Regions from separate parts of the Streptomyces sp. NBC_00341 genome, predicted to be linked through region 2. Evidence: riboswitches for the same ligand, from Rfam matches in the RefSeq annotation. Region 2 holds a riboswitch; each other region holds the start of a gene.
The links. A riboswitch is a leader RNA that binds a small molecule or an ion and turns the genes downstream of it on or off. The one in region 2 is predicted to bind thiamine pyrophosphate.

Region 1 (4,958 bases), 2.3 Mb from region 2:
CACGATGGCGTCAATAGGGCCATGGGGGATCATTCCTGGCCAGATTCATCTACTGCGGGGTTGAACGATGCGCGAGTCGGTTCAAGCTGAGGTCATGATGAGCTTCCTCGTCTCCGAGGAGCTCTCATTCCGTATCCCGGTGGAGCTCCGGTACGAAGTGTGCGATCCGTACGCGATCCGGATGACCTTCCATCTCCCCGGTGATGCCCCGGTCACCTGGGCTTTTGGCCGCGAGCTGCTGCTCGACGGCCTCAATAGCCCCAGTGGCGACGGGGACGTACACATCGGGCCGACCGAGCCCGAAGGACTGTGCGACGTCCACATCCGGCTCCAGGTGGGGGCGGACCGCGCTCTCTTCAGGGCGGGTACGGCACCTCTTGTGGCGTTTCTCGACCGGACGGACAAGCTCGTCCCGCTCGGCCAGGAGTGCACTCTGGGTGACTTCGAGGGCAATCTGGAAGAGGCATTGGGGCGAATTCTGGCCGAGGAGCAGAACGCCGGCTGACGGGAGCCGTCTTATCGGGGCCCGGGTGCCGGTCGAACACCACACCTGCCGAACGGGTGAATCACTCTCCGTGATTGACCGTTGAGGCCTTCGCCCGTCGCCGTCGTCCTCTGCCACTCCGTACGGGTGCCGAAGCCCCGGCTTCCGCGCCGACCCCCGTACGGTCCGCGGAGACGACCAGTGCCGCGAGCGCGGTGGTCACCGGCACCGAGGCGACCAGCCCGATCGAGCCGACCAGTGTCCGCACGATCTCCTCCGCCACCAGCTCGCTGTTGGCCACCGTGCCCACGCTGCTCTGGGCGATCGAGAACAGCAGCAGCAACGGCAACGCCGCGCCCGCATAGGCGAGCACCAGGGTGTTGACCACCGAGGCGATGTGATCCCTTCCGATTCTGATACCTGCCCGGTAAAGCTGCTTCGCACTCATCGTCGGGTCCGCCTGGTGCAGTTCCCAGACGGCCGATGTCTGGGTGACCGTCACATCGTCGAGCACCCCCAGGGAGCCGATGATGACGCCGGCCAGAAGCAGACCGCTCATGTCGATGTGCGGATACAGGCCGTGGATGAGGCCGGTGCTGTCATCGGTGTTCCCGCTCAGGCTCGCCCAGCCGATGAAGAGCGAGCCGAGCAGCCCGATCAGCAGCAGCGAGATCAGGGTGCCGATGACGGCGACCGAGGTGCGGGCGGTCAGCCCGTGGCAGATGTAGAGGGCGATCAGCATGATGGCGCCGGCCCCGACCACCGCCACGAGCAGCGGATTCGAGCCCTGCAGGATGGCCGGGAGGATGAACAGGGTCAGCACGGCGAACGACAGGGCGAGCGCCACCAGCGCCATGACCCCGCGCAGTCTCCCCACGACGACCACCGCCACGGCGAAGATTCCGGCCAGCAGCGCCATCGGGAACTTCCGGGTCACGTCCGTCACGGAGTACTGGAGGTCATGGGGCGCGTCGGGGGCGTACGCGACCACCACTTCCTGCCCCTCCCGCAGCTGTCGCGGTGCGCCGGGCTGGACCACCTCGATGAAGGTGCGCCCCTTGTCCTTGCCGCTCGTGACCTCGACCGTGGCCTTCTCGCAGAGTGCGGCCCCGCCTTCACCGGTCGCCGGGTCCTTCACCGGCGGGGTCTCGCCATCGACCGGCAGCTGGGCCGCATTCACGTCCTTGCAGTCGACCTTGTCGACGCTCGCCACCTTCGCCTGCTGGGTCTGCCGGTCGAAACCGACACCGGTTCGTTCGTGCGCCGGCGCACCACCGGGCCAGAGCACCACGAGCCCGACGGCGACCGCGGCCGCGAACGGGATCAGTACGGCGGCGATCACCTTGCGCAGGTGCTTGGACACGGGTGCGGCGGGGCCGTGCGTGTGGGTGTGGGCGTGGGTGTGGGTGTGCTGAGGGGACGGCTGCTCGGGAACGATACGGGGGGACGTCACCGGCCGATCATCGCAAGACGAGCAGGGCCCACTGTTCAGCACACCCATGAGGGCGTTAGCGTGGTGGCACCTTTGCACACGCGGGAGCTCGGAGCACCGGGCTGAGAGGGCGCTGATCTCCGTACATCCGTACGGGACAAGCTGCGCCGACCGCCGAACCTGTTACCGGGTAATGCCGGCGTAGGGAGTAGGTCTCATGACCACAGCGGATGCACGCATGCCTGCCTCCAGTCAGAACGACGAGGGCGGTCGGAGCGACGGGGCCGGTCGGAGCGACGGGGCCGGTCCGAGCGACGGAGCCAGTCAGAACGACGGAGCCGGTCCGAGCGACAGGGCCGGGAAGTCCATCGGCTGGCACAAGGGGTACGTCCAGGGCTCGCGCCCGGACCTCCGGGTGCCGGTCCGTCAGGTGCACCTCACCAACGGCAAGGACGTGACGCTGTACGACACGTCGGGGCCGTACACCGATCCCGCCATCGACACCGATGTGCGGCGCGGACTCGCGCCGCTGCGGGAGAACTGGATCATCGCCCGCGGTGACACCGAGGAGTACGCCGGCCGCGCCGCGCGTCCCGAGGACGACGGGCTCAAGCACACCTCGCCGCGTGGCGGGCTGCGCAATCTGGACGCGGTCTTCCCCGGCCGCCCGCGCCAGCCGCGGCGCAGCCGGGACGGGCGCCCGGTGACCCAGCTCGGGTACGCCCGGCGCGGCGAGGTCACCCCGGAGATGGAGTACGTGGCGATCCGGGAGAACGTCACGCCCGAGGTGGTGCGCGAGGAGATCGCCGCGGGCCGGGCCGTGCTGCCGGCCAACGTCAACCACCCGGAGATCGAGCCGATGATCATCGGTAAGCGGTTCCTGGTGAAGGTGAACGCCAACATCGGCAACTCCGCGGTGACGTCCTCGATCGAGGAGGAGGTGGACAAGATGACCTGGGCGACCAAGTGGGGCGCCGACACGGTCATGGACCTTTCCACCGGCCGCAACATCCACACCACCCGTGAGTGGGTACTTCGCAACTCCCCGGTGCCGATCGGCACCGTGCCCCTCTACCAGGCCCTCGAAAAGGTCGACGGCAGGGCCGAGGAGCTGACCTGGGAGATCTACAAGGACACCGTCATCGAGCAGGCCGAGCAGGGCGTCGACTACATGACGGTCCACGCCGGCGTGCGCCTCCCGTACGTGCCGCTGACGGCCCGTCGCAAGACCGGCATCGTCTCCCGGGGCGGCTCGATCATGGCCGCCTGGTGCCTCGCGCACCACAAGGAGTCGTTCCTGTACGAGCACTTCGAGGAGCTCTGCGAGATCCTCGCGTCCTATGACGTGACGTACTCGCTGGGCGACGGGCTGCGCCCCGGATCGATCGCGGACGCCAACGACGAGGCGCAGTTCGCCGAACTGCGCACCCTCGGCGAACTGAACACCGTCGCCAAGCGGTTCGGTGTCCAGACGATGATCGAGGGCCCGGGACACGTCCCGATGCACAAGATCAAGGAGAACATCGACCTCCAGCAGGAGATCTGCGAGGAGGCGCCGTTCTACACCCTCGGCCCGCTGACCACCGATGTCGCTCCGGCGTACGACCACATCACCTCGGGCATCGGCGCCGCGATGATCGCCTGGTGGGGGACGGCGATGCTCTGCTACGTCACGCCCAAGGAGCACCTCGGCCTGCCCAACCGGGACGACGTGAAGACCGGCGTGATCACGTACCGGATCGCGGCCCATGCGGCGGACCTCGCCAAGGGGCACCCGGGGGCGCAGGATTGGGACGACGCGCTGTCGGACGCCCGCTTCGAGTTCCGGTGGGAGGACCAGTTCAATCTGGCCCTCGATCCGGACACGGCACGGGAGTTCCATGACGAGACGCTGCCGGCCGAGCCGGCGAAGACGGCGCACTTCTGCTCGATGTGCGGTCCGAAGTTCTGCTCGATGAAGATCTCGCACGACATCCGGCGTGAGCACGGCGGTTCGCAGGCGGAGATCGAGGCGGGCATGGCGGAGAAGTCCAAGGAGTTCGCCGCCGCGGGCAACCGGGTCTACCTGCCTATCGCGGACTGAGGCACGGCGCGTCGTACCGGCAGGCTCGCGCCGACCGGTACGACGCGCCCGCGCACTGCCCTGCCCCGGACCCCGCCCCGGACCCTGCCCCGGATCCGGTCAGTCCATTTCGTGTTCCGGTCCGCCGAAATCGGGGCTGGTGAAGTCCGGGCTGGTGAAGGTCGGCCGGGGCGCGGCCGCCGGGCCGTCGTCCGGGCTGGAGAAGTCCGGCCTGCTGTAGCCGATCTTCGGGATGCGGTTGGCCGAGGGGTACGGGGTACGGGCGGCGGGAGCGGCGCCCGGGTCGGCCAGCGCGTCCCGCAGGAACGGCAGGATGCCGCGTTCCAGCAGTGCGTGCCGCCAGGCTTCTCTGGCCCGCGCCACGTCCTCGGGCAGTTCCTCGCCGGGATCGTCTGCGGCCAGTGACGTGGAGCCGTTGCGCAGCGCGGCGATGAGGAGGCCGACGGCGGCGATCAGGATGGCGGCCGCGGTGAGCGCCACGAAGACCCAGCCGACGCTCACCATGGTCCCCGCGAAGGATGGCGGTGGGCTGAGCATCTTCAGGATGTAGCCGACCAGCAGGAAGATCACCGCGGCCGTGCCCGCCAACACCGGGGCCAGCACGGTGACAACGGCTCCCAGGCCGGCGCCCGAGCCGTCGGGACCGTCGGCGCCGATGAGGCCGGCGGCGTCCTGATCGGCGTCGGCCGTGGCGGCCCGCAGCTCCTCGCGGGCCTTCACGTAGTGCTCGTACTCGGTGGCGGCCGTGGCGGTGATCAGGGCGGTGGCGGCCATCGCCATGGTGCGCAGCTGGACCGGGTTGAGCCGTTCGCCGACCGCGGCCAGATCTGGTCGTTCATGGGCGTGACGCAGCGCGTCGTCGAGGATCCGCTCGTACTCGGGGCGGTCCTCGGTCAGCAGGTGCGGAGCGCTGTTCATGTGCATCCCCCGATGCTCCGTAGGGCCTGTGTGCCCGATTC
Region 2 (4,958 bases):
GGCCGAAGTCCGCGACCTTGACCCTGCCGTCGTCGCCTATGAGCACGTTCTCCGGCTTCATGTCCCGGTGTACGAACCCGGCCCGGTGCGCGGCGCCGAGCGCGGCGAGCACCGGCTCCAGGATGTCCAGTGCGGCCCGCGGCTGCAGCGCGCCGCGTTCGCGCAGCACATCGCGCAGCGTGCAGCCCGCGACGTACTCCATGGCCAGGTAGACGTACTGCTCCTGGGCCCCCTGGTCGAAGACCCCGACCACGTTGGGGTGGGCGAGCCCCGCCACCGACTTGGCCTCGCGGATGAAGCGCTCGACGAACGAGGCGTCGGTCGCGAGCGCCGGGTGCATCACCTTGAGGGCGAGCACCCGGTCGAGGCGGGTGTCCATGGCCCGGTAGACCGTGGCCATGCCGCCCACGGCGATGCGGGCATCGACGCGGTAGCGGCCGTCGAGCAGCTGCCCGACGAGAGGGTCCTGGAGGGTCGTATCCACGCAGCGAGTCTACGAGCCGCCACGGACACCACCGACTGCCCGGGGCGATCCCGGAGCCGTACTGCAGCCGAGCCGTGACAGGGACACGCGATTCACCGCCGGAACGCTCCGGTCCGCCGAGGGTCAGAACGCCGGGCGCTCCGGATCCAGCGCCGCACGCCCCGCCACCGGCGACGATGCCTCGGCGAAGTGGCGGCGCGGGATCCGGCCCGCCCGGTACGCGAGGCGCCCGCCCTCCACCGCGTGCCGCATCGCGGCGGCCATCAGCTCGGGCTCCTGGGCCCGGGTCACCGCCGAGGCGAGCATCACAGCCGCGCACCCCAGCTCCATGGCGAACGCCGCGTCCGAGGCCGTCCCGGCGCCCGCGTCCAGGATCACCGGGACCCCGGCCCGCTCGGTGATCAGCTGGAAGTTGTGCGGATTGCGGATGCCCAGGCCCGAACCGATGGGGGAGCCGAGCGGCATGACCGCCGCGCACCCCACGTCCTCCAGTTTCCGGGCGAGCACCGGGTCGTCGTTGGTGTAGGGCAGCACGGTGAACCCGTCGTCCACCAGGATCTCCGCGGCGTCCAGCAGCTCGACCGGGTCGGGCAGCAGGGTGCGCTCGTCGGCCACCACCTCCAGCTTGACCCAGTCGGTGCCGAGTGCCTCGCGGGCCAGCCGGGCGGTGAGCACGGCCTCGCCCGCGGTGAAGCAGCCCGCCGTGTTCGGCAGCACCCGGATGGAGAGCTTCTCCAGGACGGAGAGCACGGAGCCCCGCACGGTCGGGTCGAGGCGGCGCATCGCGACGGTGGTCAGCTCGGTGCCGGAGGCGGTCAGCGCGCGCTCCAGCACATCGAGGCTGGGCGCCCCGCCCGTCCCCATGATCAGCCGGGAGCCGAAGACGGTGTCCCCGAGGGTGAAGAGGTCGTCGGACACGGTCAGCCTCCCTGAACCGCGGTCAGGACCTCGACCCGGTCGCCGTCCGAGAGCGCCGCGGCGGACCACTGGCCGCGCGGCACGACGGTCTCGTTCAGCGCCGCCGCGACCCCGGAGGGCGCTTCGGTCAGGGTCGCGACGAGGGAGTCCAGGGTGGTGCCCGCGGCGACGGTGACGGCCTCGCCGTTCACGGACACGGAGAGGACGGGCACGGAGGCGGGAGTGGGCGCGGTCATGCGGGCTGCTCCTGTCGTACGGGGGCGGCGGCCGGGAAGCGGCCGGGGGAGAAGGGGCGGGCCACCTCGGGCAGCTCGCCGTCGGCCAGCAGCTGGGCCATGGCGTCACCGGTGACCGGGGTGAGGAGCACCCCGTTGCGGTGGTGGCCGGTGGCGAGGTGGAGGCCGGGCAGCGCGGTGCGGCCGAGCAGCGGCGCGTTGTCGGGGGAGGCGGGGCGCAGACCGGCGCGGGTCTCGGTGAGCGGCAGCTCGGTGATGCCGGGCACCAGCTCGTGGGCGTCGCGCAGCAGCTCGTACACCCCGCCCGCCGTGACGGTGGTGTCCCAGCCCATCTCCTCGCTGGTGGCGCCGACCACCAGCTCGCCGTTCTCGCGCGGCACGAGGTAGAGGTGGCTGCCCCGGACCACGGCCCGCACGGTGCGGCTGAGGAAGGGGGCGTACGCGGGGGGTACGGTCAGCCGCAGCACCTGGCCCTTGACCGGGCGGACGGGCGGCCGGATGTGCTCCGGCACCCCCGCGAGCCGGCCGCTGAGGCTGCCGGCGGCGAGCACGACCTGGTCGGCCGACAGCTCCGAACCGTCGGCCAGTACCGCCCCGGTGGCCCGGTCGCGCACCACGGAGAGCCGCTCGGCCCGCTGCCGGTGGAAGACGACCCCGGCCCGCTCGCACGCCGTCAGCAGCGCGGCGGACAGCCGGCGCGGGTCGACCTGGTGGTCGCCGTCGACCCGCAGTCCGCCGCGCACGCCCGGCGCGAGCATCGGTTCCAGGCGCCGGCACTCCCGGCCGGTGAGCCACTGCGACTCCAGCCCGGAGCGGCGCTGCAGCTCGTGCAGCTCCCGCAGGTGGGCGCGGTCGTCGGTGTCCAGCGCGACGGCCAGGGTGCCGCAGGCGCGGAAGCCGATGTCCTGCCCGCTCGCCGCCTCCAGCTCGGCCGCGAACGCCGGATAGCGCGCGGCGGAGGCGAGGTTGAGCCCCAGCAGCATTTCCTCGCCGTAGTGCAGCTCGGTGACGGCGGCCAGCATTCCGGCCGCGACCCGGGCGGCCCCGCCGCCCGGGTCGGGATCGACGACCGCGATGGCCAGACCGCGCTGCGCGGCCCGCCAGGCGGTGACCAGGCCGATGATGCCGCCCCCGATGACGAGGACCTCGGACCCGCTCGTGCGGTGGACAGGCATGGGCATCCAGCCCCTCCCTTCGCCGGCATGACCCGGATCAGGTTCGTACGGTCGGAGGCCGCCCAGCCTCCCTCTCAGCCCGGTACGTCCGGGCTCCCGCGAGTCTTTTACGTGGGCCACCCTAGACCCAGCCCCTCCGGACGGGTAAAGCAGGAGGCCGGCGGTACGAGGACGGTGAGGAACCCCTTTCCTGACGGACCGTCAGTTGATTAAGGTGGTCGGGTGAACGAGCAGCAGCGGGCAGAGCGGCCGGAGCGGCAGTCGGAGCGGGCCGGGCGGCGGGTGGTCGTCGTCGGCGCGGGCATGGCGGGTGTGCAGACGGCGGTGGCCCTGCGGGAACAGGGCTTCGCCGGCGCCCTCACCCTCATCGGCGCCGAACCCCATCAGCCCTACGACCGTCCACCGCTGTCCAAGGCGGTGCTGCTGGGCAAGGCCGAGGAATCCGCCTTCGACATCGACTTCGAGACACTCGGCATCGAGTTGCGGCTGGGCCGCGAGGTCACGGGACTGCGCGCCGCGGACCACGAACTGGACACCTCGAAGGGGCCCGTCCCCTACGACGTCCTGGTCATCGCCACCGGAGCCGAACCCGTTGTGCTGCCCGGCTCCGAGGGGGTGCAGGGCGTCCATCTGCTGCGCACCCTGGACGACGCGGCGCGGCTGCGGCCCGTCCTGGACGCACGGCACACCGTCGTGGTCGTCGGCGCGGGCTGGATCGGCGCCGAGTTCGCCACCGCGGCCCGCTCGGCGGGCTGCGAGGTCACCGTCGTCGAGGCCGCGGAACACCCCCTCGCGGGCGCCCTGCCCACCGAGGTCGCCGCCCCGATGGCCGCCTGGTACGCGGAGAGCGGCGCCACGCTGCTGACCGGGGCGCGGGTGGCCGGGGTCGAGCCGGGCCGGGTGCTCCTGGCGGACGGCCGCAGCCTGCCGGCCGACGCCGTCGTCGTCGGGATCGGCGCACGGCCCGCCACCGGCTGGCTGGCCGGCTCCGGCGTCGCGCTCGGGCCCGACGGCTCCGTGACCGCCGACGCGGCGCTGCGCACCTCGCTGCCCGACGTGTACGCCGTGGGCGACTGCGCCTCGTTCCCCTCCGCGCGCTACGGGGCGCGGCTGCTGGTCCACCACTGGGACAACGCCCTCCAGGGGCCGCGGACCGCGGCCGCCCACATCGTCGGGGCGTCGCCGGACGGTGCGGAGCCGCCCGCCTACGACCCCGTGCCCTACTTCTGGTCCGAGCAGTTCGGCAGGTTCGTGCAGTACGCGGGCCACCACGAGGGCGCGGACACCCTGCTGTGGCGCGGCGATCCGGCCGGTCCCGCCTGGTCGGTGTGCTGGCTGCGGGACGGCGTGCTGGCCGCGGTGCTCTCCGTCGGCCGGCCGCGCGACCTGATCCAGGGACGCAAGCTCATCGAGGCGGGCAAACCGCTCGACGAGGGCCTTGCCGGTGACGCCTCGGTGCCGCTGAAGTCGGCCGTACGCCAGTAGCCGCGCGCCGCCGACGGGGTGCGCGGGGCCCTGAAGGGCGGAGTCCGGGTTTCGGCTGTCAGTCCGGGATGGCAGGCTTGTCCCGTGACCGAGATTGACGCAAAGATCGATGCTCTCGTCCCTGCCTGGCTCCACCTGCCCGATATCGCAGAAATGTTCGATATTCAGGTGACGCGTGTACGGCAGCTGGTCAAGGATGGCCAGCTCATCGCCGTACGACGTGGTGAGAACCGCGCACTCCAGGTGCCTGCCGCCTTCATCGACGGCGACAAGGTGGTCAAGGGCCTTTCCGGGACCCTGACGCTCCTGAGGGATGACGGCTACTCCGACGAGGAGATGCTGGAATGGCTCTTCACCCCCGACCCGAGCCTGCCGGGCACGCCCGCGCAGGCGCTGAGTGAGAATCGCGGCACGGAGGTGAAGCGCCGCGCCCAGGCGCTCGCCGTCTGACCTTCCGCCGTACCGGGGATGCGGACCGCGCCGCGCGGTCCGCATCCCTCCGCACCGCCTGACCGACGCCATCGCTCTCCCGGGGGAATCCAGCCATGTCCACGCCTCGCGCACCGCTGTCCGACGCCCGGCTCTACCTGTGCACGGACGCCCGCGGGCGCCAGGGAGACCTCCCCGAGTTCCTCGACGCGGTGCTCTCCGGCGGAGTGG
Region 3 (4,958 bases), 5.8 Mb from region 2:
GCTCTCGGCGGCCAGGTCGACGGGGGAGCCGCCGCGCGCCCTCGCCCGGACGATCCAGTCGACGGCCACGATCGCGACGAACCCGGGGATCCAGTAGCCGACGAGCAGCAGCACGTTCTGGAAGCGGGCGGTGGTGTCGGCCGCGTGCATCCACAGGACGAGGGGGAAGCCGAGGGCGGCGGCGAGCGCGGCGGCGACGGGGCGCGGCAGGCGAACGCCCATGGTCTGCAGCGCCAGCGAGCCGCTGTAGTCGTTCATGGCGTTGCTGCACAGCGCGGCGAGTGCCACGGCGAGCAGCCCGAACGCCCCGAGCGCGCCCCCGCCCAGCAGGGTGTCGATGCCGTGCGCGGTCTGGTCGGTGAAGACGGACGCGCCCCACAGGCCGAGCGTCTGGACCGCCACGAACGAGACGCTGATGCCGAGCAGAGTGCACCAGAACATCCGGGGCCGTGACGTGGTGCGCGGCAGGTAGCGGCTGAAGTCGCTGGCGTACGGCGCCCAGGACAGCGCCAGGCTGAGGGCGATCGTGCACGTCAGGACGAACGCGCCCGCCCGGTCCGCGCCGTGTGCGGTGCCGGTCGCGGCGGGGTGGACCCCGTCCAGGAGCTTCGTGGCGAGCACCGCGAAGGCGGCGGCGAGGACGAAGGTCATCACGGTCTGGAGCCGGTGGATCACCTCGTACCCGAGGACGCCGAGCGCGCCCTGGGCCGCCATCATGGCCAGCACTCCGAGCCAGAAGGGCCAGCCGCACAGCTGGGCCAGCGCCTCCCCGCCGAACAGCCCGATCAGCGCGTCCCAGGCGATGGAGGACAGCCACTGGAGCGTGCCCGGCAGCACCACACCCCGGCCGAACGCCAGCCGGGCGAGCGGGAGTTGTCCGGCGCCTGTCTGGCTGCCCCAGGTGCCCAGATACGCGGTGGGCACGGCGCCCACGAGGGTGCCGAGCACGACGGCGGTGAGCGCCGTGGCGAAGTCCAGGCCCAGGGCGATGCCGACGGTGCCGGTGAAGACCCCGGTCATGGTCAGGTTGGGGGCGAACCAGACGGTGAACAGCCGGCCGGGCCCGCCGTAGCGGCGGTCCTCGGGGACGGGGGCTATCCCGTGCGCCTCGACGCGCAGATCGCCCGGGGCGGTGGGCATCCGTCCGTCGAACGCGGGCCGCGCGTCCGTGGCCGCGCGCTCGTCCTGGGCATACGGCAATGACATGAAGACATCCCTCCGCCAGTGCTAACTGGTTCAGGTTCGACGGGTGTGTTCTCAGCCCCTGTGCGGGGCACCCCGTGTCCGGTGAGGCGGCCAGGATAGCCGGGTGTGCGCGGAGCGCGACGGGAGGGGTGAAGGCGACGGTCAGACCGTGAGCGCGCAGCGGAAGCCGCCGTGGCCGGTCGTGCTGTCGGGGGTGTTGGAGGTGCGGGCGGCGACGCGGTAGCGGTTGCAGTAGGAGCGGTGGCACAGGTGCGAGCCGCCGCGCAGCACCCGGTTCTCGCCGTGCGGCGGGCCGGTGGGGTCGGTCCGGGTCGCGGGGTGCTCGGCGGTGTGCCAGTCGGTGCTGAACCGGTCGGCGCACCACTCCCAGACGTTGCCCGAGGCGTTGTACAGGCCGAAGCCGTTGGGGGCGTAGGCCTTGACGGGTGCCGTGCCCGCGTAGCCGTCCTCGCGGGTGTTGCGTACCGGGAAGTCGCCCTGCCAGATGTTGCAGCGGTGCCGGCCGTTCGGGGTCAGTTCGTCGCCCCAGGGGAACCGGGCCCGGACGAGGCCGCCCCGGGCGGCCTTCTCCCATTCGGCCTCGGTGGGCAGCCGCTTGCCGGCCCACCGGGCGTAGGCCGTCGCGTCGTTCCACGACATGTGGACCACTGGGTGGTCCCGGCGGTCGCCGACCGAGGTGCCCGGCCCCTCGGGTGCCCGCCAGTGGGCTCCGGTCACCGCCCGCCACCAGGGGGCGCCGGGCACGGTGCCCGGCAGTACGGCACGGCGCGCCTCCGGTGGGATGAAGGACCCGAACACGTAGGACCAGCCGATGAGTTCGGCCTCGGTGCGATAGCCGGTGGCCTTGACGAAGACCGCGAACCGGGCATTGCTGACGCAGGCCGCGTCGATATGGAACGCCCCGGTCGTGACCTCCCGTACGGGCCCCTCGCCGTCGTCCGGGAACGCGTCCTCGTCCTCGCCGCCCATCAGGAACGGTCCGCCCGGTACGGCGACCATGCCGCGCAGGAGGTCGGCCCGGCCTCGCACCGGGACGGCGAAGTCCGCCGGGGGAGCGGCGGGCGCCGTCCGGGTGCTCTCGCGGGCGGGACCGCAGCAGGCGCTCACCGCGCGGACCCGGTGCCGGGCGCGCCGGGCGCCGGCCGGTCGAGGAGCTCCTCCAGGTCCTGGCCGGTGGTGCGCAGCAGCAGGGCCACCCCGCCGAGCGCGGCTGCCTCCCCGCCCAGGGTGGAGCCGCGCACCTCGATGGTGCGGGGGGCGGACGGCAGTGAGAGTGCGGCCAGTTGTTGCCGGATGGGGGTGAGGACGAGGCCGTCCAGGGCCGCCGGTTCGCCGTAGACGACGATGCACTCGGGGTCCACCTGTGCGGCGAGGGCGGCCAGTACCCGGCCCGCCACGAGGGCCGCGGTCCGGACGACGTCCGCGGCGTCCGGCTGGCCCCCGGCGGCGAGCGCGACGAGCTCGGCGGCGTCCCGCGCGGTGACCCCGCGATCGGCGCACGCGGCGAGCAGCGCGGGGACGGAGATGAGTCCCTCCAGGCAGCCGCGGCCACCGCAGTGGCAGGGCTTTCCCTCGGGGTCGCAGCTGGTGTGGCCGATCTCGCCGGCCGCGCCATGGGCGCCGTGCACCAGTGAGCCGTTGACGACGAGTCCGCCACCGACCCCTTCCGACCAGCGCAGATAGACGGCGTTGTCGAAGCCGCGGGCGGCGCCCCAGGTCACTTCTGCGAGTGCGGCGAGCCGGGAGTTGTTGTCCGTGAGGACGGGGGCGTCGAAGTGCCTGCCCAGTTCGGCGGCGACGTGCCCGGCGAACGGTGTCATCGTGCGGGGGTCGCCGGAGGCCGGGTTCTGTACGAAGCCGGGGAGGCCGAGGCCGATGCCCTGGACCGGGGCGAGGCTGATGTTCTCCCGCCGCACCAGCTCCTCGACGCCTCTGATCGCCTGCGCGGCGCGTTCCGCGGCGCCGCTGTCCGCAGGGACGGGGGCGCTGTACCGGCCGACGACCTCATGGGCGCAGTTCGCCACGACGACATGGATGCGGTGGCGCTGGAGGTCGATGCCGATCAGCTCCGCCCCGCGGGAGTTGAGCGAGATCTCCAGAGCCGGACGGCCTCGGCCGCGCGGTTGCTCCGGGTCGGGGGCCGGCTGTTCGACGACGGCCTTGCGTTCCAGCAGATCGGACACGATCGCGAACAGGGTGGTACGGGAGAGCCCGACCCGCTCCTTCAGCTCACCGCGGCTCAGCGCGCCCGACCTGCGCAGTTCACCGAGTACGGCGGCTTCATTGGCCCTGCGCAGGCGCTGCAGGGCATCGGTGCGTTCCGTCATGGACGCATGGTCGATCGGGGCAGGGCTTTCTGTCAACGCGCCGGACGAATTCACACAATGTTTATTCCCAAGGGTTGACGTAAAAAAGTCGGCGTCCCTACAGTTCCGGTCAGCCGACTGCACCGGCACCTGCCGAAGCACCGCCGGACCGGTATCGGCCGGGTTCCCGGCAGCACACCGAGCGACCACCGAAAGGGCGGCCCGAGTGGCTCCGCGCAACGTCCTGTTCCTGATGACCGACCAACACCGGGTCGACACTTTGGGCTGTTACGGCAACCCACTCGTCGACACCCCGGCCCTCGACGCCCTGGCGGCCGCGGGAACCCGGTTCGACCGCTTCTACACCCCGACCGCGATCTGCACCCCGGCCCGCGCCTCGCTGGCCACCGGCCTCCACCCCTTCCGCCACGGGATGCTGAACAACCCCGAGCGCAACGGCGGGAGCAAGGACGAACTCTCCGACGAAGACCCCATGCTCTGGAGCCGGTTGACGGAACGGGGTTACTCGGTGGGCCATGTAGGCAAATGGCACATCGGCCGCGAGCGAGGCCCCGAGTTCTACGGCCTGGACGGCGAACACCTGCCCGGCGCCCTCAACCCCGTACACCACCCCTCGTACGAGAAGTGGCTGGAGGACAACGGCTTCCCGCCCTTCGCGGTACGCGAACCCGTCTTCGGGACCGCCGCCAACGGAACCGGGCGCGGGCACCTCATCGCGGGCCGGCTCCAGCAGCCCGCGGAGGCCACCATGGAGGCCTTCCTCACCGACCGCGCACTCGGCCTGCTGGACCGCTACGCCGGCGAATGGAAGGCCGACGGCAAGCCGTTCATGCTGTCCTGCCACTGGTACGGCCCGCATCTTCCGTACCTGATCCCCGACAGCTACTACGACCTGTACGACCCCGACGACGTCCCGCTGCCCGCCTCGATGGCCGAGACCTTCGCCGGGAAGCCCGAGGTGCAGCGCCAGTACAGCGCGTACTGGTCCTCGGACGGATTCGACGCCGCCGCCTGGCGCAAGCTGATCGCCGTCTACTGGGGCTACGTCACGATGATCGACCACCAGGCCGGGAGGCTCATCGCGGCGCTCAAGGAACACGGCCTGTGGGACGAAACGGCGGTCTTCTTCACCGCCGACCACGGTGAGTTCACCGGTGCCCACCGGCTCAATGACAAGGGCCCGGCCATGTACGAGGACATCTACAGGATTCCCGGCATCGCCCGGATCCCCGGCGCCCCGGCCCAGGTCAGCGATGACTTCGCCAGTCTGATCGACCTCAACCCGACCATTCTCGAACTGGCCGGAGCGCCCGTGCCGGACCAGTGCGACGGCGCCAGCCTGCTGCCCCTGCTGCACGGGGCCGACGCGGGGGACACCCGCGACGAGATCGTCGCCGAATTCCACGGCCACCACTTCCCGTACTC

Region 1: another riboswitch for thiamine pyrophosphate. It lies ahead of thiC (phosphomethylpyrimidine synthase ThiC); the one in region 2 lies ahead of thiO (glycine oxidase ThiO).
Region 3: another riboswitch for thiamine pyrophosphate. It lies ahead of OG892_RS35600 (cytosine permease); the one in region 2 lies ahead of thiO (glycine oxidase ThiO).

What each region holds. Positions count from the first base shown of each region.
Region 1 covers NZ_CP108002.1:4,497,219-4,502,176, forward strand. The annotation lists gene OG892_RS20255 (SsgA family sporulation/cell division regulator) at 68-505, shown strand; gene OG892_RS20260 (YibE/F family protein) at 567-1,937, opposite strand; TPP riboswitch at 2,008-2,141, shown strand; gene thiC (phosphomethylpyrimidine synthase ThiC) at 2,134-3,999, shown strand; gene OG892_RS20270 (hypothetical protein) at 4,099-4,923, opposite strand.
Region 2 covers NZ_CP108002.1:2,160,613-2,165,570, reverse strand. The annotation lists gene pknB (Stk1 family PASTA domain-containing Ser/Thr kinase) at 1-484, opposite strand, end outside; gene OG892_RS09625 (thiazole synthase) at 608-1,402, opposite strand; gene thiS (sulfur carrier protein ThiS) at 1,405-1,638, opposite strand; gene thiO (glycine oxidase ThiO) at 1,635-2,813, opposite strand; TPP riboswitch at 2,811-2,923, opposite strand; gene OG892_RS09610 (NAD(P)/FAD-dependent oxidoreductase) at 3,117-4,298, shown strand; gene OG892_RS09605 (Rv2175c family DNA-binding protein) at 4,383-4,748, shown strand; gene thiE (thiamine phosphate synthase) at 4,844-4,958, shown strand, end outside.
Region 3 covers NZ_CP108002.1:7,965,949-7,970,906, forward strand. The annotation lists gene OG892_RS35600 (cytosine permease) at 1-1,206, opposite strand, end outside; TPP riboswitch at 1,197-1,291, opposite strand; gene OG892_RS35605 (formylglycine-generating enzyme family protein) at 1,348-2,313, opposite strand; gene OG892_RS35610 (ROK family transcriptional regulator) at 2,310-3,533, opposite strand; gene OG892_RS35615 (sulfatase-like hydrolase/transferase) at 3,739-4,958, shown strand, end outside.